DNA from 2 places in the Stenotrophomonas sp. 05N423 genome. Region 2 is predicted to be linked to the other one. Evidence: predicted binding sites of a transcription regulator. Region 2 holds the regulator's gene; the other holds the start of a gene.
The links. Region 2 encodes FliA, which starts transcription of late flagellar genes. Its sites were predicted from a motif close to TAAAGTTTNNCNNNCNNNGGCCGATAA; they were not measured.
Positions count from the first base shown of each region.

Region 1: AC1DGW_RS07765 (GGDEF domain-containing protein) is a predicted target of FliA. The motif match lies at 8,059-8,085, and genes of this name have one in related genera.

Region 1 is NZ_JBFTMV010000003.1:285,862-297,357, forward strand. It holds gene AC1DGW_RS07715 (tryptophan 2,3-dioxygenase) at 1-618, opposite strand, end outside; gene pdhA (pyruvate dehydrogenase (acetyl-transferring) E1 component subunit alpha) at 899-1,987, shown strand; gene AC1DGW_RS07725 (alpha-ketoacid dehydrogenase subunit beta) at 1,980-3,056, shown strand; gene AC1DGW_RS07730 (SH3 domain-containing protein) at 3,058-3,408, shown strand; gene AC1DGW_RS07735 (dihydrolipoamide acetyltransferase family protein) at 3,410-4,759, shown strand; gene AC1DGW_RS07740 (hypothetical protein) at 5,104-5,442, shown strand; gene AC1DGW_RS07745 (DUF998 domain-containing protein) at 5,474-6,106, shown strand; gene AC1DGW_RS07750 (VOC family protein) at 6,137-6,523, shown strand; gene AC1DGW_RS07755 (SDR family NAD(P)-dependent oxidoreductase) at 6,577-7,335, shown strand; gene AC1DGW_RS07760 (Rossmann-fold NAD(P)-binding domain-containing protein) at 7,402-8,034, opposite strand; gene AC1DGW_RS07765 (GGDEF domain-containing protein) at 8,145-9,707, shown strand; gene AC1DGW_RS07770 (M16 family metallopeptidase) at 9,792-11,496, opposite strand, start outside.
Region 2 is NZ_JBFTMV010000012.1:93,990-105,485, reverse strand. It holds partial or broken gene AC1DGW_RS16100 (chemotaxis protein CheW) at 1-467, opposite strand, end outside; gene AC1DGW_RS16095 (ParA family protein) at 485-1,267, opposite strand; gene motD (flagellar motor protein MotD) at 1,267-2,220, opposite strand; gene AC1DGW_RS16085 (flagellar motor protein) at 2,224-2,964, opposite strand; gene AC1DGW_RS16080 (chemotaxis protein CheA) at 3,162-5,135, opposite strand; gene AC1DGW_RS16075 (protein phosphatase CheZ) at 5,140-5,763, opposite strand; gene cheY (chemotaxis response regulator CheY) at 5,763-6,155, opposite strand; gene AC1DGW_RS16065 (RNA polymerase sigma factor FliA) at 6,169-6,915, opposite strand; gene AC1DGW_RS16060 (MinD/ParA family protein) at 6,912-7,796, opposite strand; gene flhF (flagellar biosynthesis protein FlhF) at 7,783-9,483, opposite strand; gene flhA (flagellar biosynthesis protein FlhA) at 9,634-11,496, opposite strand, start outside.

The DNA of each region.
Region 1 (11,496 bases), on a different contig from region 2:
GAAGACCGGGCGCAGCGCCGGATCGCTGACATGCGGCAGGGTCCAGTCATGGCCTTCGTAGGTGGGCGGGACGGCATGGCCGAAGCGCGCCAGGTAGCGCAGGAATTCCTCGTACAGGCTCGGCGCCTCCAGCGCCTGGCGCAGCTTCGCCTGCCCGTCCGGGTCGTGCCCGAACACCAGCAGCATGTCCGCGTTCTTGTTGCCCAGCAGGAACTCGATGCAGCGGTACTGCAGCGACTGGAAGCCCGAGGACGGCCCGAGCACCTCACGGAAGCCCATGTACTCGGATGGGGTCAGTGTCTCCAGCACCGACCACTGCTCGGTCAGCTGGCGCAGCACCTGCTTGCCGCGCGCCAGCACCTTGCGGCACTGCCAGACCTGGTCGCGCTGCAGGAAGCCCATGGCCGCTCGCAGCTCGTGGTCGAGCAGCTTCAGCCACAGCTCCGAGGTCTGGTGCTGGATGATGAACAGCATCTCGTCGTGGTGCGCCGGGTTCGACAGCGGCTGCTGCGCCGACAGCAGCCGGTCCAGGCACAGGTAGCCGCCATAGGTGAGCCGGCCGTGCAGGTCGGTGTGGATACCGGCTTCGAGCTCACGCTGGTTCTGTTCTACGGTCATCGGCCTTGCCATCTGCGCGGGGCGCAAAGGGTAACGCAGCGCGGCGGCCGGCCGCCGCCGGCGCGCAAACGGAATGCCAACACTTGCAACCGCAACCGGCGCGACAATCCGTCCGCGGTCGCCGCGACAGGCTGAATGCGCAGCATCCATGCGCCGTCCGGACCGTGCATGGGCTGGCGCGCGGAAATTCGTGCTGCGGCGCAGGACGGCTTTTCCGGCCCGAGTCCTTACCATGCGCAATTCCTATCATTTGAAACCATCTGTCCAAGGTGTTGCTGCAATGACGGTTTCCGCCCAGTTCCAAATCGAATACCTGCAGTACCTGGATGCCGACGGCACCCTGGTACGCGACGACCTGCCGGCATCGCTGCGCGATGCGCGCGCGCTGCTGCCGATGTTCCGGCAGATGCTGGCCACCCGGGTGTTCGACACCAAGGCCGTGGCGCTGCAGCGCACCGGCAAGCTCGGCACCTTCGCCTCCTGCCTCGGCCATGAAGCGGCCCACGTCGGCATCGGCGCGGCCATGCGGCCCGGCGACGTGTTCGCCCCCAGCTACCGCGAGTACGGCGCCATGTTCATGCGCGGCGTGCGTCCGCGCGACGTGCTGATGTACTGGGGCGGCGACGAGCGCGGCAGCGACTACGACCGCAACAGTGATGCGGTGCGCGACTTCCCGATCTGCGTCCCGATCTCCACCCAATGCCTGCACGCGGCCGGTTCGGCGCTGTCGTTCAAGCTGCAGGGCAAGCCGCAGGTGGCGGTGACCGTGTGCGGCGACGGCGGCAGTTCCAAGACCGACTTCTACGCCGCGGTGAACTCGGCCGGCGCCTACCAGCTGCCGCTGATCCTGTGCGTGGTCAACAACGGCTGGGCGATCTCGGTGCCGCGCGCTGCCCAGACCGGCGCCGAAACCCTGGCCCAGAAGGGCCTGGCTGGCGGCCTGTTCTGCCTGCAGGTGGACGGCAACGACCTGATCGCGGTGCTGGCGGCGATGGAGCAGGCGCGCGAGCGCGCCCTGTCCGGCCAGGGCGGCACGGTGCTGGAGTTCCTCACCTACCGCCTGTCCGACCACACCACCGCCGACGACGCGCGTCGCTACCGCGACGATGCCGAGGTCAAGGCCGCGTGGCTGAAGGAGCCGCTGATCCGCCTGCGCAAATACCTGACCGCGCAGGGCGTGTGGAACGAGGAAGAAGAAAAGAACTGGATCGCCGAATGCGGCGCGCGCGTGGACGAGGAGGTCAATGCCTACCTCAACTGCCCGGTGCAGCCGGTGGAAGCCATGTTCGACTACCTGTACGCCGACCCGCCGCCGGACCTGCTGGCCCAGCGCGCCGCCGCCATCGCCCTGGAGCAGCGCCATGGATGACATGAAGCGCAGCACTGGCGCGCACGCCGGCCACGAACCCGTCAGCGACCACGGCGCCGCAGGCGCCAGCGGAGAAACCACCATGACCGCCACTCCCATCACCCTGATCGAAGCCGTGACCCAGGCGCTGGCATGGGAGATGGAGCACGACCCGTCGGTGCTGGTGCTGGGCGAGGACGTGGGCGTCAATGGCGGCGTGTTCCGCGCCACCGCCGGCCTGCAGCAGCAGTTCGGCGCGCAGCGCGTGCTCGACACCCCGCTGGACGAGACCACCATCGCCGGCCTCACCGTCGGCCTGGCCGCGCAGGGCATGAAGCCGGTAGCCGAGGCCCAGTTCGACGGCTTCGTCTACCCGATGGTCGACCACATCATCTGCCACGCCGCGCGCCTGCGTAACCGCACCCGCGGCCGCCTGCACTGCCCGATGGTGCTGCGCGTGCCGTGGGGTGGCGGCATCCGCGCGCCGGAACACCACAGCGAGGCCAACGAAGCCATCTTCACCAACGTGCCGGGCCTGCGCGTGGTGCTGCCGTCCAGCCCGCAGCGCGCCTACGGCCTGCTGCTGGCCGCGATCCGCGAGCCGGATCCGGTGATCTACATGGAGCCCAAGCGCATCTACCGCCAGTACAAGGAAGTGGTCGCCAACGACGGCGAGGCGCTGCCGCTGGACGTGTGCTTCGTGCTGCGCGACGGCACCGACGTGACCCTGGTGACCTGGGGCGCGCAGGTAAAGGAAGCGCTGGAAGCGGCCGACAAGCTGGCTGGCGAGGGCATCAGCGCCGAAGTCATCGACGTGGCCACGCTGCGCCCGCTGGACTTCGCCACCATCGCCGAATCGGTGGCCAAGACCGGCCGCTGCGTGATCGTGCAGGAAGCGCCCAAGACCGCCGGTTTCGGCGCCGAGATCGCCGCGCGCCTGGCCGAGGAGTCGATGTACGACCTGCTCGCGCCGGTCGAACGCGTCACCGGCTACGACACCCACATCCCGCTGTTCCGCCTGGAAATGAAGTACCTGCCGAGCGTGGAGCGGATCGTGGCGGCAGCCAGGCGCGCGGTGGCGGCGGGCTGACATGCGCGCGCGACTGCTCAGCGCCTACCGCAGCCAGTACCCGGTGCCGTTGCGTTTCCGTGCCGGCGAGATCGTCCAGCTCGGCGTGCGCGACGAGGAATGGCCGGACTTCGCCTGGGTACGCACCGCCGACAACCGCGCCGGCTGGGCGCCGGTGGCGTGGCTGCGCGTGCTCGACGACGGCCGCGCCGAGGCGCTGCGCGACTACACCGCGCAGGAGCTGGACGTGGACAGCGGCGAAATGGTGCGACTGCATCACGAACACGGTGGCTGGTGGTGGGCCGAACGCGCCAACGGCGCGCTCGGCTGGCTGCCGGCACGCGACCTGGAACTACTGGAAGAAACCCCCTGAAATGAGCCAGACCAAGAATTTCAACCTGCCCGACCTGGGCGAAGGCCTGCCGGACGCAACCATCGTGGAGTGGTTCGTCAAGGAAGGCGATGTGATCAAGCTGGACGAGCCGCTGGTGTCGATGGAGACCGCCAAGGCCGTGGTGGAAGTGCCCTCGCCGGTCTCCGGCAAGGTGCTGAAGCTGGCCGGCGCCGCCGGCGACATCGTGGTGACCGGGCACATGCTGGCCCAGTTCGAGATCGACCCGAACCTGCCGCAACGCGCCGAAGGCCAGGACACCGGCCATCACCACGGCACGCCCGCTCCGGCCGCACCGGCACCGGCACCCGCGGCGGCTCCCGCCCCGGCACCGGCCGCCGCCGAACGTGCCGACGAAGGCACCGTGGTCGGCGCGATGGTCAGCTCCAATGCCGTGCACACCGAACAGGCCGTGGCCGTGGGCGGCGTCAAGGCGGTGCCGGCGGTGCGCGCGATGGCGCGCAAGCTCGGCGTGGACCTGGCGCTGGTGCGCGCCACCGGCGCCGATGGCGCGGTGACGATGAACGACGTCAAGCAGGCCGCCGCTGCAGGCACCGCGCGTATCGGCTCGGCGCCCGCCGCCGCGCCGCAGGCGGCCGCCGCACCGGCACCGGCCGTGCGCGTGGAAGCCGCGCGCACGCCGCTGTCAGCCGCCGGCAAGCCGATGCGCACCGCTCCGCCGGGCGTGGTCGCCAAGGGCCAGCCGGAACCGCTCAAGGGCGTGCGCCGCAACATGGCGCGGGTGATGGCCGATGCGCACAGCAAGGTCGTGCCGACCACGCTGACCGACGACGCCGACATCCATGCGTGGGCGCCGGGCAACGACATGACCTCGCGCCTGGTGCGCGGGATCGTGGCGGCCTGCCAGGCGGTGCCGGCGATGAACTCCTGGTTCGACGGCGACAACCTCACCCGCACCCTGCACGCGCAGGTGGACATCGGTATCGCCGTGGACACCGACGACGGCCTGTTCGTGCCGGCGCTGCGCAACGCCGACATGCTCGACGCGCGCGGCGTGCGCGAAGGCATCAACCGCCTGCGCCAGCAGGTGGAAGACCGCAGCATCGCGCCGTCGGAACTGAGCGGCTACACCATCAGCCTGTCCAACTTCGGCATGTTCGCCGGCCGCTACGCCACCCCGGTGGTGGTGCCGCCGTGCGTGGCCATCGTCGCCGCCGGCCGCGCCCGCTTCCAGGTGACGCCGGTGATGGGCGGCGTGGAAACCCACAAGGTCATCCCGCTGTCGGTCACCTTCGACCACCGCGCCTGCACCGGCGGCGAGGCCGCACGCTTCCTGCGCGTGCTGATCGACGACCTGGCCCGGCCGAACTGACCGCCGCACGGCAACCGTTTTGCAGCAAGACTTGAGCCCGCAGCGATGCGGGCTTTTTTTGTTGCCGCCCTCCCTGGCGGCAACCCTGCGGGCCATCGACAAGCGATGTCAGGAATCGCTCCAGGCGATTCCTTTGTTGCCGCCCTCCCTGGCGGCAACCCTGCGGGCCATCGACAAGCGATGTCGGGAATCGCTCCAGGCGATTCCTTTTTTGCCGCGCTCCGCGGTGGCGGTCTTCGTGTCGCCGGCCCGGGGCTGCCGGGAAGCGCATCGATTGAAACTCCGGCCATCGCGGCGAAGCCCGGTCGAGCTACGATGCGGAATCGTCTCTACCCAATACCGCCATGACCCATTGGATCTGCCCGGACTGCAGGGAAAGCAACGAAGACGGTTTCGAGCAATGCTGGAAATGCGGCACGCGCGCCGACGGCAGCGCGGACCCGGCCTTCCGGCCCGACAACGCCGATCCGCTGGCCTGGCCGCCGCGCCTGCTCCACTGCCTGCGTTGCCCCGGCACGCCCATGGTGTTCGCCGGCCGCAAGCGCTTCCATGAGGGCTCGCAGGCCATGCCGTTCCTGCTTGGCGGCATCGGCGAGCTGCTGGTGAACCGCGAGGAATTCGACCTGCACGCCTGTCCGTCCTGTGGCAAGGTCGAACTGTTTCTTGCCAACGCCCCGCGCTGATCCGGCGCAACCCTCGCACCCGGAAGCCGCCATGCACCATCCCCGCCGGATCGTCGTGCTGTTCGCCCTGGTCTACCTCGGCATGCTGTTCGGCGGCGCGCTGCTCAAGCCTGGCTATTCGCACCTGACGCAGTACATCAGCGAACTGGGCGCCAGCGGCAGCACGCATGCACGGCTGATCAGCCTGGCTGGTTTCGTCCCGGTGGGGCTGATCGCGGCCTGGCTGCTGGTGGCCACCGCGCGCTTCGCGCCGGTCGGCGGCGCCAGCCGGTTCGGCTACTGGCTGCTGCTGTGCGAGCCGCTGGCCTGGATCGGCTCGGCACTGGCGCCCTGCGATCTCGGCTGCCCGACGGGCGGCAGCGCCAGCCAGCAGCTGCATACCCTGCTGGGCGTGTTCACGTACGGCGGAACCGCACTGGGCCTGCTGCTGTTGGCGACCGCGCCACGCCTGCGCATCGGCTTCCGCCTGCTGTGGATCGCGCTGGCGGTGACATGGCTGCTGCTGTTCGTGCTGATGGCAGCACCGGAACTGCAGCCCTGGCGCGGCCTGCTGCAACGGCTGGCCGAGTGGCTGGTCTACGGCGCCCTGTGCGGCGCCGCATGGCACCTTGGCGCACCGGCCCGTGCAACGGCGTCCACGCGCGCTTCCCCGACGCGGGCCTAGGCTCGCCGTTCCCACCGCAGGAGCGCTCCCATGGCCCATCGCAGCCGTCTGGCCGGCTTCATCATCGATTGCCAGGACACCGACAGCGACACCGCCGCCACGTTCTGGAGCGCCGCGCTCGGGCTGCCGTCCCGCCCCGCCGAGACCGACGCCGATGGCGCGCAGTACGCCGAACTGCTCGGCGCGCCCGGCGGCCTGCACGTGGAAGTGCAGCGCGTCGGCCACCCCTCGCGCGTGCACCTGGATATCGAGGCCGACGACATCGATGCCGAAGCCGACCGGCTCGAAGCCCTGGGCGCACGCCGCATCGGCTTCGTCAAGCGCTGGTGGGTGATGGAAGCGCCCACCGGCCACCGTTTCTGCGTGGTGCGCATGCACCATCCCGACCAGGGGCAGCCCGCCAACGCCTGGGAATGAGCGCGGGTCGTTGCGGCGACAATGTCCGCCTTTCCCTCCGACGGAGTCCGAGAATGTCCCTTCCCGACCTGGCCGGTGCCCGTGTCCTGATCGCCGGCGGCAGCCGCGGCATCGGCCTGGCCATTGCCGGCGCATTCGCCCGGCAGGGCGCGCGGCTGGGCCTGTGCGCGCGGGGTGCCGACGGCCTGCGGCGCGCGCAGGAAACGCTGGAAGCCGGCGGCGCCCATGTACACGTGCAGGCCTGCGACCTGGCCGATCCGGCGCAGATCGAAGCCTGGGTCGACGCGGCCGCCACCGCGCTGGGCGGCATCGACATCGTCGTCAACAACGCCTCGGGGTTCGGCAACGGCAACGACGACGCCAGCTGGCAGGCCGGCTTCGACGTCGACCTGATGGCCGCCGTGCGCACCAACCGTTTCGCGCTGCCGCACCTGCGGCGCAGCGCGGCACCGGCCATCCTCAACGTCAGCTCGATCAACGGCCGCGTGCCGACACCGCGCGCGGCCGCCTATTCCACCGCCAAGGCGGCGCTGGACTACTACACCGTCACCCTGGCCACCGAACTGGCGCGCGAGCGCATCCGCGTCAATGCCATCGCCCCCGGCTCCATCGCGTTTCCCGGCGGGCTGTGGGAGCAGCGCCGCACGTCCGAGCCGGCGCTGTACGAACGCATCCGCGACCGGATTCCGTTCGGCGGCTTCGGCGATGCCGACGACGTGGCTGCGGCCGCGGTGTTCCTGTGTTCGCCCGCTGCCCGCTGGATCACCGGGCAGGTGCTGGCGGTGGATGGCGGCCAGTCGCTGCCGGCCTGAGCGCATCCCGCGCCGGGGGCAGCCGACAGGCGTCGCAGCCGCCACTGGCCCGCCCTCGCGCCGCGCCTACGCCAGCAGTGCCGAACCTATCACCTGCACGCCCGGCCGCGGCGCCAGCGCCGCTTCGACCAGCGCATCGGCGATATGCCCGGCCGGGTTGATGCGCCACGCGCGCGGCAGCACCGGCGCCAATGCCCCCAGTACCCGTGCGGCGGCACGCTCGCCGGGGCGCGGTTCGGCGCGCTCGCCGCCGATCAGCCCCGGCCGCACCAGCGCCAGCGACGCGAATTCCAGCATGCGCAGGTCCTGCTCCAGTTCGCCCTTGACCCGGTTGTAGAAGAACGGCGAGCCCGGATTGGCGCCCATCGCCGAGTTCAAGGCGAAGACCGTGCAGCCATGGGCGCGCACGGCGCGCGCGATGGCCAGCGGATAGCCGTGGTCGATGCGCTGGAAGGCCTGGCGCGAGCCGGCCTGCTTCAGGGTCGAACCCAGCGCGCAGATCGCCGCGTCCACCTGCCACCAGGGCACCTCCGCCGGCAGGCGGTCGAAGTCCAGCAGCGGACTGAGCAGGCGCGGATCCTGCAAGGCCAACGCCCTGCGCCCCGGTGCGACGACGGCCGTGCAGCGCGCGTCGGCCAGCAACCGCTGCAGCACCTGTGATCCGACCAGTCCGGTGGCCCCGGCCAGCAATACGCGCATCCCGTTCCTCCTTCGCCCGGCTGTTCAAGCCGGCTCCTGCCATGCCGATAATGGGGGCATCGATCCCCGCCCGCGGCCCGGCCGCGCCTCCCGCCCGGAACCGCCCCGCGATGGCCGACAGCACCGACACACCGCCCCCCAAGCCTGCCGGACTGGGGCGCATCCTGTCACGCCGCCAGGCCATGGCCGAGGCACCGGCATCCGCCCCCGGCACACCTGCACCCGCACCGACGGGCGCGTCCCACGGCCACGGCGCGGCGCCGCTGCAACGGATGTTCACCCACGCGCATGCGCCGGAAGCGCTGCTGCACGCCTTCGCCCAGGGCATGTCCAGCCTGCCCGGCGAACTGGGCGACCTCGGCCGCCTGCTGCAGAGCGCCTACGACCGCCAGGAGTGGGAACGTTACGGTCGCCTGCTTCGCCAGCTGATCGACAAGTACATCCGCACCATCGAACTGGAACCCGCACACGCCGGCAACAGCGAGGCCGAGCGCCTGCGCGACATGTTGCGCAACACCCTCGGCGCGGTGCTGTCCAGCCTGCTGCAGCAGGCGCCGGAGCTGGAAACCCAGGCCCGGCGCATGGGCGAGGAACTGCGCGGCTGGCAGTCCGGGCAATCGCTGGAGCCGGTGGAGCAGCACCTGCGCGAACTCTGCCACCAGGTCGGCGTGCGCAACGACGTGCTGCACGAACAGCACGACCTGCTGCTGAACCTGTTCGACCTGCTGCTGCAGAACATCGCCGAGCTGATCGATGGCGGCAGCTGGCTGCATGGCCAGATCGGCAACGTGCGGCAGATGCTCGTCGGGCCGCTGGACCGCACCTCGCTGGAGCGCACCCGCAATGACCTGCGCGAGGTGATCTACCGGCAGGGCGTGCTCAAGCAGGGCCTCGAGGAATCCAAGGCGGCGATGCGCGACCTGATGGTCGATTTCGTCGAGCAGGTGGACGGCATGGCCTCGGAGACCGGCGAGTACCACGACCGCATCGCCAGTTACGCGGTCGCCGTGCGCCAGGCGCGCAGCCTCGCCGACCTCGGCCAGTTGCTGCAGAACGTGCTGCAGGACACCGCCCGCCTGCAGTCGCAGGCCCTGCGCGCGCGCGACCGCCTGGCCAGCGCGCGCGCCGAAGCGCTGGCCGCCGAACAGCGCGTGCAGCAGCTCGAACGCGAGCTGGAGGAAGCCGGCAGCCAGCTGCGTACCGATCCGCTGACCGGCGCCCTGAACCGGCGCGGGCTGCAGGAACTACTCGCCGACGCGATGGGCGGCGCGCAGGCGCAGCTCAGCATCGCCATGCTGGACCTGGACCATTTCAGCCAGACCAATGCCGACTACGGCCATGCCGGCGGCGACCACGCATTGCGCCACCTGGTGGCCACCGCGCAGACGCGCCTGGGCAGCCACGGCCAGGTCGCGCGCCTGGGCGGCGACGAATTCGTTCTGGTCCTGCCCGGCATGCCGCAGGACCAGGCCGACGCACAGCTGCGGCGCCTGCAGGAAGCCCTCGCCCACCGCCCGTTCCTGCACGAAGGCCAGCGCGTGCACGTCCGCTTCAGCGCCGGCATCGCGCAATGGCGCCCGGGCGAATCCGCCGACGCCCTGCTGCAGCGCGCCGACCGCGCGCTCTACGCGGCCAAGCAGGCCGGTCGCGACCGGGTGGGCAACGCCGACTAGCACCGGCGTCGGCGCTGCCCGGGCCGATACGGGCGCGCATGCATCGATACGACCGGGGCGGCACGCGGCCGCCCCGGCATCCGCTTACTTGAAGTCGCCGGCCACGAACACGCTCAGGCTGTCCGGCTTGAGGTGCCTGCGGATGGCGGCGTTGACCTGCTCGACCGTCAGCGCCTGGTAGGCCGCATCGCGCTCGATCACGAACGACATGGTGCGGTCGTAGTCGAGCAGGCCCTGCAGCAGGCCGGCCACCGCGGCATCGCTGGCGCGCGACTGTTCGCGCTGCACGATGCGCGCGGCGACGGCATCGCGCACTTCCTGCGCAGTCACGCCATCGGCGACCAGCCGCGCCAGTTCCTCGCGCAATGCGGTCTCGACCTTGCCCATGTTCTCCGGCGCGGCGATGGCCTGCACGGTGAGGCTGCCGTTGTCGTCGCGGCCGATGCGGCTGTCATCCGCGCGCAGGCCGGCGCTCACGCCGTAGCTCAGGCCTTCGCGCTGGCGGATGCGGTCGGCCAGGCGCGACTTGAGCGGGTCGCCGCCCAGGATGTCCACGGCGATGCTCAGCGCCGGCATGTCGGCGTCGGCCACGTTGAGCGATACGTTCTGCCGCGCCAGCAGCACCGCGTTGGGCTTGTCCGGCGTGGTGAAGCTTTCGCGGTGCGCGGCGCGCGGCTGGTAACGGGTGGCGATGGGCGCATACGGCACCGGCGACTTCCAGCCGGCGAACAGTTCCTGCAGCTGCGTCTTCACCGCTTCGGGATCGAAGTCGCCCACCACGCTGATCTGGCCGCTGGCGGTACCGTAGAAATCACGGTGCCAGGCGCGCAGGTCTTCCAGCTTCAGCGCCTTGAGCTTGGCCAGGGACTCGTCGAGCGAATCGGCATGCAACGGATGGCCCACCGGCCACGGATCGAAGTACGTCGCCATCGCCATCGACGCCTGCATGCCCGGCTCCTTGCGCTGCGCCTCGATGCCGGTGATGGTCTGCAGGCGCAGCTGCTCGAACTGGTCCTGCGGGAAGTCCGGCTGGCGCAGCACCTGCGCGGCCAGCGCCAGCGCCTCGGCCAGGGTTTCGCGCTTGCCGGCAAGGTGGATCTGCGCGCCCTGCAGGCTGCCGCTGATCGACGCCGCGGTCTTGAGCGCATCGAAACGGGCGACCAACTGCTCGTAACTCTGCCCTGCGGCGCCCCGCAGCAGCATCGAGCCCACCCATTGCGCGGCGGTGTCGCGCCCGGTGACCGCCTGTTCGTTGCCGAAATCGAAACTGGCATTGACCGTGACCGTCTGCCCGCGGGTCCGGCGCGGCAGCAGCGACACCTTCAGGCCATCGCCCAGCGTGAACGTCTGCGTGCGCGCGGCGATGTTCTGCGGCGTCGCCTCGAACGTCTCGCCCGCTTCCACCGCCGCCCGGCCAGTGTAGCCGTCGACCACGCTGGCGATCGCCGGCGCGGCGGGAACCTCGGCGCGGTCCGGCGCGTCGGTGGGCACGAACCGGCCGAGCGTGCGGTTGCTCGGCTTCAGGTAGGCCGCGGCCACCCGGTTGACGTCCGCGGCCGTCACCCTGGCGATGGCATCGCGCTGCACGAACAGCAGGCGCCAATCGCCGGCCGCCTGGTACTCCGACAACGCCATCGCCACCGCGTTGACGTTGTTGAGCAGGTTTTCCTGGTCGTTGGCGATGCGCTGTTTCGCCGCGTCCACCTCCTCCTCGGTCACCGGCCGGGCCACGACGGCCTCGGCCTGCCGGAGCAGCTCGGCCTCGGCCTTGCCGGCGTCGCCGTCCTTG
Region 2 (11,496 bases):
GAAGTGCCGCGCAGGCCCAGCAGCGGCACCGGCAGCACGACTTCCTGCACCTTGAGCAGTTCCAGCGCATAGGCCTGCACGCCGCAGCGCAGGCGCAGCCAGCGCGATGCGCGTTCGCTGGCGCGGCGCTGGGGCTGGTGCGGCTCGCGCGCCTGCGCCTGCAGCGCGGCCCAGACATTGTTGCCGGCCGGTACGGCTGGCGCAGCCGCGGCGCGGTGTGCGGGTTCCGGCTCGGCAACCGCCGGGGCGGCTTCGACGACGGGACGCGGCGACACGGGTGCCGGGGCGGGAGCTGGAACGACCGGTGCGACGACCTCGGCTGCCACGGTTGCGGGTGGCGGCGGGGCAGCAGCGGCTTCCACTTCAACCGGCCTGGCCGGCGGTGCCGTCACGGCGACCGTAGGGGCAGGTGCAGGCGCCACTGGGACCGGGATCGCGTCGAGCAGCAGTTCGCCCAGGTAGTCGTCCAGCATGTCCACGCCGCTCATGCCGCGCGCTCCAGCTGTGCGGCATCTTCGGCGCACAGCCACTCCAGCGCCCGCCGGTAGGCCGACAGGCCACGGCCGGGGTAGTTGTCGTCATGGGCCGGGGCGGTGAGCGTGGCCGGGCTGCTGATGCGTGTATCGACCGGGATCGCGTCTTCCCACACGCGCTCGCCGTAGCGGTCCTGCATCAGCTTGAGGGTTTCGTTGCCGGTACGGGTACGGCGGTCGAACAGGGTCGGCAGGATCGACACCGGCAGCGGACGGCCGCGCGAGCGTTCCACCATCTGCCCGGTCCGCACCATGCCTTCCAGGCCGTGCAGCGCCAGCGGTTCGGCCTGGGTGGGGATGATCAGGCGGTCGGCGGCGGCCAGCGCGTTGATCATCAGCAGGCCCAGGGTCGGCGCGCAGTCGAGCAGGATGTAGTCGTGGCGCTGCCCGTGCTGGGCCAGCGCGTGCTGCAGCGCCAGGCCCAGCCCCGGCTGGTTGGCGCTGCGCCGTTCCAGGGTGGCCAGCGCGGCCTGCGCGCACAGGTAGTCCAGCCCGGGGATGGCGCCGCCGAGGGCGAGGGTGGAGATTTCCCCTGGCGGGGTGGCGAACAGTTCCAGCACGCCCTGCGGCGGCGGGTCCAGCGGCACGCCGAAGGCGCGGGTCAGCGAGGCATGCGGGTCGAGGTCGATCAGCAGAACGCGGTGGCCGAGCGCGGCCAGGCCGCGCCCCAATGCCAGCGTGGTGGTGGTCTTGCCGACGCCGCCCTTCTGGTTGGCAATGGCCCAGATACGCATCAGTGCACTCCTTCAATTGCTGCCGGCAACGCCGGTCCGGACGCGCGCATGGGCGCATCGGCGCCGGCGGCATCGGGGGTGGGGTGTTCGGCGGCGACCGTGGTCGTGCCGTCTGCCAGCGCATCGGCGCTGGCGGCCGAGTCGGCCAGGATGATGACCATCACCCGCCGGTTGCGGTTGCGGCCTTCGAGCTGCGCATTGCTCTCGCGTGGGCGGAATTCGCCGTAGCCCATCATCGCCAGCCGCTGCGGCTGCACGCCGTGGTCGGCGAACAGGTGCACCACGCTGGCGGCGCGGGCCGCCGACAGTTCCCAGTTGGACGGGTACTGCGCAGTGGCAATCGGCATGTTGTCGGTATGGCCTTCCACGCGCACGCCATTGGGGGCGTCCTGCAGGACGTCGGCCAGCTTGCCCAGGGTCTGCCGCGCACCTGCGTCCAGCGCCGCCGAACCGGCGCGGAACAGGATGTCGCTGTTGATCTCCACTTCGATCCACAGTTCGGTGCGGCGCACGGTGATCACGCCCTGGTTGACCAGTGGCGCCAGTGCCTGGGTCAGTTTCTGGGCGATCTGCCCGAGCTGGCGCTCGGCGCGCTGCAGCTGCTCGCGGTCGCGCAGCGATACCGGCTGGGTCATCTGCGAGGCCATCGACGGCAACCGGGTCGGGTCGGCCATCGCACCGCCGGCCAGGCTGGGCGAGTGGATCACCGCCGGGCTGTCGTGGCCGCCGCCCTGCAACTGCTTGTTGCCGACCTGCACCTGGCTGATGGTGCGCGGCGCGCCGCCGAAGGCGGTGGTCAGGGCATCGGCCATGACCCGGTACTTGCCTTCGTTGAGCGAGGAAATGGCATACATCACCACGAAGAACGCCAGCAGCAGCGTCATCAGGTCCGCATAGGGAATGGCCCATGCCTCATGGTTGGCGTGTTCTTCGTGGGACTTGCGACGGGCCATGGTTCAACCCACGAAACCGGCCAGGCTGGTTTCGATGTTGCGCGGGTTCTCGCCCTGGGCGATGGCGATCAGCCCTTCGATGATCATCTCGCGCTCGCGGCTGTTGTGCGCGATCACGCTCTTGAGCTTGGCCGAGACCGGCAGGAACAGCAGGTTGGCCGAGGCGATGCCGTAGATGGTGGCGGTGAACGCGGCGGCGATGCCGTGGCCGAGCTTGCTCGGGTCGGCCAGGTTCTTCATCACCGCGATCAGGCCCAGCACCGCGCCGATGATGCCCAGGGTCGGCGCATAGATGCCCATGCCCTCGAACACCTTGGCCGCGGCCAGGTCGCGGTGTTCCTGGCCGGTGAGTTCGATTTCCAGCATGTGCCGGATCGCTTCGGGCTCGACGCCGTCCACCACCAGCTGCAGGCCCTTGCGCAGGAACGGGTCGTCCTGCATGTCCACCTGCGGTTCCAGGCCCAGCAGGCCCTGGCGGCGGGCGATGTTGCTCCAGTCCACGATCTGCCGGATCAGCGCCTGGCGGTCGCTGGCCGGCGGCTGCACCACCCAGCGGACGATCCTGAAGGCGTGGCGGAAGATCGCCGGCGAGGTATGCAGAAGGATCGAGGCGACGGTGCCGACGATGACGATGACGAACGCAGCGGGCGACCACAGCGAAGCCAGGCCGGCGCCCTTGAGAATGCTTCCGCCCACCAGCGAGGCCAGTGCGAGGAAGAGTCCGATGATGCTGAGTCTGTCCATTTAACGGGTATCGGCTTTTGCGGGGGGGACTTGAACGGATGGTTTCCTTCTCCCTCCGGAAGAAGGTGCCCCGAAAGGGCGGATCAGGGTACGGACGAAGCCTCGTGCGGCCAGGCATCGCGGGGGGCTTCCCCGTACCCCGCATCGCGCCCCGCTCCTTGCGCTGGCGCAAGGAGCATTCGAGGGGCTTGCAAGGATCAGTCCTGGCCGCGCAGACCGTCCACGTCCAGGATCAGCGCCATGCGGCCGTCGCCGATCAGGGTGGCGCCGGCATAGCCCTTCAGCCCGCGCAGCGCCTTGGGCAGCGGCTTGATCACCACTTCCTCGCGGCCGCGCACCTGGTCCACGACCAGGCCGAAGCGGGCTTCGCCGATCTGCAGCACGACGATGGTGAGCAGGGCCGACTGCGCCGGTTCCACGTCCAGCCATTGGCGCAGGTCCACCAGCGCCAGCGTGTGCGACTTGCGGTCGAGCACGGCGCGGCCGTCGAACCAGCCCAGCGAGGTGCGGGGGGCGTGCAGCACTTCCATCACGCGCGCCAGCGGCAGCGCGTAGATGTCCTCGCCGGCCTGCACCAGCAGGGTCGGCAGGATCGCCAGGGTCAGCGGCACGCGGATCAGGAAGCGGCTGCCGCGGCCGAGCTCGGACTGGATCTGGATCTGCCCGCTCAGTTCGCGGATGCGCGACTGCACCACGTCCATGCCGACGCCGCGGCCGGAGATGTCGGTGACTTCCTGCTTGGTCGAGAAGCCGGGCAGGAACACCAGGTGCAGGCATTCCTCGCTGCTCAGCCGCGCGGCGGCTTCCGGGTCCAGCAGGCCTTTCTCGCGGGCCTTGGCGCGCAGGCGTTCGGGGTCGATGCCGGCGCCGTCGTCCTGCACTTCGATGCTGACGTAGTCGCCTTCCTGCTGCGCCGACAGCCGTACCCGGCCCATGCGCGGCTTGCCCTGCGCCTCGCGCAGCTCGGGCATTTCCACGCCATGGTCGATGGCGTTGCGGACCAGATGCACCAGCGGGTCGGCCAGGGCCTCGACCAGGTTGCGGTCGAGCTCGGTCTCGGCGCCGATCAGTTCCAGGTCCACTTCCTTCTTCAGGTTGCGGGCGACATCGCGCGCGACTTTGGGGAAGCGCGAGAACACCTTGCCCACCGGCTGCATGCGGGTGCGCATCACCGCCGACTGCAGGCGCGCGGTGGCGATGTCGAGGGTGGAGACGGCGCGGTCGAGTTCCTCGTCCTTCAGGCGCGCGCGCAGGGTCTTGAGCCGGTTGCGCGAGAGCACCAGTTCGCCGATCAGGTTGACGATGGCGTCCAGGCGCTTGGTGTCCACGCGCACGGTCTGCTCGGGCTCGACCGCGGCCTTGGCCGCAGCGGGTGCCGGGGTGGCCGCGCGCGGCGCGGGCGCAGCCGGGAGCGGGGCGGCCGGCGAGGCCGGCAATGCCCGCGTGCCGGGCGCGGCACCGCCGTGCAGGGTGTCGAGCAGGGCTTCGAATTCGTCCTCGGTGATGAGGTCGTCGCCGCCCTTGCGGGCGGCAGCGGGCCTGGCCGCGGCCGCGGCAGGCGCGGCGCCGGGCGCGGCGGTGCCATGCAGCTGGTCGAGCAGGGCTTCGAACTCGTCCTCGGAGATGAGGTCGTCCGCCGCCCTGGAAGAGGCCGTGGCGGCCACCGGCTTGGCGCCGGGCACGCCGCCGCCGTGCAGCTGGTCGAGCAGGTCCTCGAATTCGTCTTCGGTGATCATGTCGCCGCCGGCGGCCGCGACCGGTGCCGCGGCCACGGGAGCCGGGGCGGCGGGCGCCACGTCGACGTCGAACAGCGCGATCAGCGCCGGCGGCGCGTGCTGCGGATCGGTGCCGGCCGACACCGCGTCGAGCATGGCCTGCAGCCAGTCCAGCGACTGCTGCGCGGCATCGAAGTGGTGCGCCTGCAGTACCGCCTTGCCCGAGCGCGCCATGCCCAGGGTTTCCTCGGCGGCGTGACACAGCTCGACCATCGCGTTGATGCCCAGGAAGCCGGCACCGCCCTTGAGCGTGTGGAAGCCGCGGAACACCGCGTTGAGCTGGTCGTTGTCGCGGGGCGACTGCTCCAGCGCGACCAGCTGTTCGCCGAGGCGATCCAGGATTTCCTGGGCCTCGAGGATGAAATCGGCGGCGATGTCGTCGGCGAAGGCGCTCATGGCGTCACAGCCCCAGGTCGGAGAGCAGGTCGTCGGCGTCGTCCTGGCTGACGGCGTGGCGGTCGATGCCTTCCAGCGCCGGACCGGCAAGGCCGCTGTTGCGCGCCTCTTCCTCCGGCGGCGGCAGGCCGAGCGCGCCGAAGCCTTCGTGCACGCGGCGCACGATGCCGACCACGCGGCGGATGATCTGCCCGGTCAGGTCCTGGTAGCTCTGGGTCAGGGCGATTTCGGTGAGGTTGTGGCGGATGCGGTCCAGCGCCTGTTCGTGTTCGACCGTCGGCAGGCTGCCCTCGCGCAGGCCGGTGACCAGCTCGCGGCACTGCTCGGCCAGGTCCAGGGTGCGGTGGGTGGCTTTCTCGGTCATCTCGACCACGTGGTCCAGGCGCGCGCAGGCGTCGTCCAGTTCGCCGGCCTCGGTGGGTACCGTCGGCAGTTCGCCCAGCGCCTGGCCCAGCTCGCGCGCAAGCCGGCCCAGGCCGGCCATCATCGGCTGCGTGCGCAGCGCCGCCAGCGCATCGATTTCCCGGCGCAGGCCGCTCTCGTCGCCGCTTTCCAGCGCCGCCAGCGCATCCTGCAGGCGTTGCACCAAGGCCGATTTCCCGCTCAGGGTTTCGCCGGGCGTGCCCATCAGGCGCTCGCTCCCAGCCGCTCGAAGATCTTGCCCAGTTTCTCTTCCAGGGTCTGCGCGGTGAACGGCTTGATGATGTAGCCGTTCACGCCGTTCTGCGCGGCCTCGATGATCTGCTCGCGCTTGGCCTCGGCGGTGACCATCAGCACCGGCAGGGTCTTGAGTTTGGCATCGGCGCGGATCGCCTTGAGCAGTTCGATGCCGGTCATCACCGGCATGTTCCAGTCGGTGACCACGAAGTCGAACGGCTGGCTGTTCAACAGCGCCAGCGCGGCATGCCCGTCTTCGGCCTCGGCGGTGTTGGTGAAGCCCAGGTCGCCCAGCAGGTTCTTGACGATGCGCCGCATGGTCGAGAAATCGTCGACGATCAGGATCCGCATGTTCTTGTTCAAAAGGTGTTCCTCTTCATGGTTCGACGAGGCCGGCGTCGGCCGCCTCGAAAATCTTCAGCCGGCCGCGCAGGCGCAGCATGGCCTGGCCGTGGATCTGGCAGACGCGCGACTCGCTCACCCCGAGCACGGCGCCGATCTCCTTCAGGTTCAGTTCCTGCTCGTAGTACAGCGACAGCACCAGCTGTTCGCGGTCGGGCAGCTGGCCGATGGCCTTGCCCAGTTCCTCGCCGAACTGGCTGCGCTCGAGCACCTGCTGCGGGGTCGGGCCGCCGGTGGCCGGGGTATCGAGCTCGCCCTGGTCCTCGATGCGCGACTCCAGGCTCAGCACCTGGCCGCGCGCGGCGTCCTCGATCAGCCGCAGGTATTCGGGCAGCGGCATCTCCATCGCCTCGGCCACCTCGGTCGCGCTGGCGGCGCGGCCGGTGGTCTGCTCGATGCGGCGGATGGTGGCGGCGGCGTCGCGGGCGCGCCGGTGCACCGAACGCGGCACCCAGTCGCCACGGCGGATCTCGTCGATCATCGAGCCGCGGATGCGGATCGAGGCGTAGGTCTCGAACGAGGCGCCCTGTTCGGCGTCGTAACTGCGCGAGGCTTCGATCAGGCCCATCATGCCGGCCTGGATCAGGTCGTCGATCTCGACGCTGGCCGGCAGGCGCGCCGCCAGGTGGTGGGCGATGCGCCGCACCAGGTCCGAATGGCGGGCGATGCAGTCGTTGGCGCTGGCGCGTTGCACTTCGCGGTAATGGGCGGCGGGGTTCATGTCGCCACCCCGCGCTGGATGATGCGCTCCAGGAAGAATTCGACGCCGCCACGCGGCTCGGTCGGCGCCTGCCAGCGGGCGGTGCGGCGGGCGATTTCCTGCAGCGCCAGCGCGGCCGGCGCCGACGGGTACAGCTTCACCACCGGCTGCTGGCGCTGCACCGACAGGCGCAGCCAGTCGTCCTGCGGCACGCAGCCCAGGTAATTGAGCGAGACGTCGGCCAGGAACTTCTCGCACACCCGCACCAGCTTCTCGTACAGCACGCGGCCTTCGTTGGGGTCGCGCACCATGTTGGCCACGACCTGGATGCGGTCCACCCCGCGCTCGCGCGAGAGCACCTTGATCAGGGCGTAGGCGTCGGTGATCGAAGCCGGCTCGTCGCAGACCACCACCACGGTGTCCTGCGCGGCCTGGCAGAAGGTCAGCACGCTGTCGGTGATGCCGGCCGCGGTGTCGATGATCATCACGTCCAGGTCGCGTTCCAGCTCGGAGAACACGTTGACCAGGCCGACGTGCTCGGCCGGCTGCAGCTCGGCCATGTGCCGGCGGCCGGACGCGGCCGGCACCACCAGCAGGCCGTCGGGGCCCTCGATGATGACGTCCTCCAGCGAGCAGCGCCCGGCGACCAGGTCGGCCAGGGTGTGCTTGGGCTGCAGGCCGAGGATGACGTCGATGTTGGCCAGGCCCAGGTCGGCGTCCAGCAGCAGCGTGCGCTTGCCCATGCCGGCCAGCGCCACGGCCAGATTGGCCGAGACGTTGGTCTTGCCCACGCCGCCCTTGCCGCCGGTCACCGCGATGGTGCGCACGGGGCCTGCGGGCTGGCGGCGGGTGGCCGACAGCGGGAAGGCATTGGTCAGCTTGGCGTACTCACGCGACGGCATGGTTCAACTCCGGGTTGCAGGGCATATCGGCCGCGCGGCGCAAATCTTCAAGGCGAAGCACGAGATTGGCCGCCGAGGCCCGGTGCAGATCTTCCGGCACATCCTGCCCGTCCGTCACCCATGTGATCGGCAAACGGTGATCCACGGCCACCGAAAGGGCCGAACCGAAGCGGCCGGTCTCGTCCAGCTTGGTCAGCACCAGGCCCTGCGGGTTGGCCGCACCGAAGCGGCGGACCACCTCGTCCATGTCCTGGAAGCTGGTATTGGCCGGCAGCACCAGCAGGGTGCGGATCTGGCCGGCGGCGCGCAGCCACTGCAGCTGGGCGGTCAGGGCGCGGTCGCGCTGGCCCAGCCCGGCGGTGTCGATCAGCACCAGCTTGTAGTCGGCCAGGCGCTCCAGCAGCTGGTTGAGGTTGGTGCCGCTGCTGGCCTCGTGCACGGCGATGCCGAGCTGGCGGCCGAAGCCGTACAGCTGCTCGCGCGCGCCGATGCGCTGGGTGTCGGTGGTGACCAGGGCGACGTCGCGGGCGGCGTGGGCCTCGGCGAAGCGCGAGGCCAGCTTGGCGATGGTGGTGGTCTTGCCGGCGCCGGTCGGGCCGACCAGGGCGATCACGCCGCCGGCTTCGATCGGATCGACCGGGGCGATCGGCAGCTTCCTGGAGATCAGGCCCAGCATCAGTCCGCGGGCCCGCGCCGGGTCGGTTTCCGCCGGCATCTGCACCGCCACGTCGCGGGCCAGGCCGGCATCGAAGCCGTACTCGTCCATCAGGTCCAGCGCGTTGGCGCGCACCGGGCTGCCGCGCAGGCGCTCATCGGTGAAGCGGTTCATCTCGCGCTCGATCAGCTGGCGCATGCCGGCCACTTCCTGGCGCAGCTCGGCGAGCTGGCGGTCGTCACGCGGCACCGCGGCGACCACGCTCAGCGCGGCCGCGGCGACAACGGCTTCCGGCTCGGGCGCCGGAACATTGACGGTCGCGGCAGCGGCCGGAGCGACGGGCACGATCGGTTCGACCGGCATCTGGCGGGGCGGGGCCATTTCAAACAGGGCAGGGGGCGCCATTGCCGGCTCGACCCGCGGGGCCGGCACGGGTGCCACGGCGACCGGTTCCTCCAGCGGCGGATCGATCAGGAAGCGGGCGCGGTTGACCGGCGCCGGGGCGACCGGTGCCGGCTCGGCCACGGCGAAGCCCTCGGGGCGGAACGCCGGCACCACCGGGGTGTCGTCCAGCGCGGCCGGGAAGGTCGCGAAGATCTGTTCCGGAAGCTCGGGCATGCGCTCGGCGGCAGGCCTGGGCTGCGGCTTGAGCAGCGAGGAGAAACGGCTGCCCGGGGCCAGTTCGACGCTGCTGTCGATGGAGCGGCCGGTGGCGCCGACCGCCGAGCGGGCGAGGGCGGCCACGGCCGAGGCGGTGGCCACCACCGGTTCCGGCTCCGGAGTCCTGCGGCGGGTCACCGCGGCGATGATCGCCTCGGCGGCGCTGCGCGGCCTGGGTGCCGGCGGCGGCGCCGGGCGGGCGGCTTCCAGGGCGCGCTGCACGGCGGTCTCGTCGTAGTGGGCGGCCGCCACGATCTCGACGCCTTCCTCGATCCGGCGATTGGACAGGATGACGGCATCGGGGCCATGTTCCTTGCGCACCAGGTTCATGGCGGTGCGCATGTCGGCGGCGACGAAACGTTTGATCTTCATGCTGGAGTACCGGGAATTCGTGTGCGGGTGCGACGTGGGAGCAGTGGCGTTGGCGGTGTCGTGCATGGCGGTGCGTGCTCCTCGTCCTTCGTTTGTGGCGGTGGCCGATCAGGTGTCCGTTCTTTGACGCCGCCGGCTTCCAGGCGGACCTCAGCTGATCGTGCCGACCAGCTTCAGGCGCTTGTCTTCCGGGACCTCGCTGTAGGCCAGCACCGACAGCGAGGGGACGCTGTGGCGGACCATCCGTGCGAGGGCAGCGCGGACCGGACCCGGTACCAGCACCACGGCCGGCTCGTTGCGCGCCTCCTGCTTGCCGACGCATTCGGCAAGACTCTGGTGGAGACGCTCGGCGAGACCGGGTTCCAGTGCGGCACCGTTGCCCTGCGTGGATTCCTGCAAGACCCGTTCCAGTTGCGGGTTCAGGGTGAACACCGGCAGTTCCGGCGACATGCCGGCGATTTCCTGCACGATGAAACGGCCCAGCGCGTTGCGCACCGCCGCGGTCAGCGCGGCCGGATCCTGGGTGAGCGGGGCGTTCTCCACCAGCGCCTCGGCGATCTTGCGCAGCTGGCGGATCGGGATGCGCTCGATCAGCAGGTTCTGCAGCACCCGCGCCACCACCGAGATCGGCAGCGCCTTCGGGGTCAGGTCCTCGACCAGCTTGGGCGCGCTCTTGGCCAGGGTCGCCAGCAGCTGCTGCACTTCCTCGTGGCCGAGCAGTTCCGGCGCGTGCTCGCGGATCAGGTGCGAGAGGTGGGTGGCCACCACCGTGGCCGGATCGACCACGGTGTAGCCCAGCGATTCGGCGTGGGCGCGCTGGTGCGGCTGGATCCAGGTGGCGTCCAGGCCGAAGGCCGGGTCCTTGCCGGGAATGCCGTCCAGCTGGCCCATCGCGCTGCCGGGGTCCAGCGCCAGCTCGCGGTCGGGGTGGATCTCGGCGCTGCTCACCGGCACGCCGTGGATCAGCACCCGGTAGGTGGTGGCCGACAGTTCGAGATTGTCGCGGATGTGCACCGAGGGAATCAGGAAGCCGACATCCTGGGTGAGCTTGCGGCGCACGCCCTTGATGCGCGCCATCAGTTCGCCGCCCTGGGTCTTGTCCACCAGCGGGATCAACCGGTAGCCGACCTCCAGGCCCAGCGGATCGACCGGGCGCAGCTCGTCCCAGCTGAGCTCGGCGGTCGGCGCCGGCTGCGAGGAGTGCAGGCCGGGAATCTCGCCCGGCGCGGCGGCGCCGGCCTCGGTGCCGGGCTTCTCGGCGTTGGCCTGTTCGCGCTTCCACAGCTTCCAGGCCAGGAAACCGAGGATCGAGGCCAGGATCAGGAAGGCCAGGTTGGGCATGCCCGGCACCAGGCCGACCAGGCCGATGATGGCGGCAGCAATCGCCAGGGCGCGGTACTGGCCGAACACCTGGCCCATCATCGCCTGGCTCATGTCCTGGGCGCGCGAGGCGCGGGTCACCAGCATCGCCACCGCGCTGGATACCAGCAGCGCCGGCAGCTGCGCCACCAGGCCGTCGCCGATGGACAGCAGGGTGTAGGTGGAGGCGGCGTCGGCGAACGGCATGCCGTGCTGGAGCACGCCCACCGCCAGACCGCCGAGCAGGTTGATGAACAGGATCAGGATGCCGGCGATGGCGTCGCCGCGGATGAACTTGCTGGCGCCGTCCATCGCGCCGTAGAAGTCGGCTTCCTCGCGCACTTCCTCGCGCCGGGCCTTGGCCTCCTCGCGGGTCAGCAGGCCGGCGTTGAGGTCGGCGTCGATCGCCATCTGCTTGCCGGGCATGGCGTCGAGGATGAAGCGCGCGGTCACTTCCGACACGCGCCCGGCGCCCTTGGTGATGACCACGAAGTTGATGATGGTCAGGATCGCGAACACCACGATGCCGACGGCGTAGTTGCCGCCGATCACGAACTCGCCGAACGAGGCGATGACCTTGCCGGCGGCCTCGTGGCCGTTCTGGCCATTGAGCAGGATGACGCGGGTGGAGGCCACGTTCAGCGCCAGCCGCAG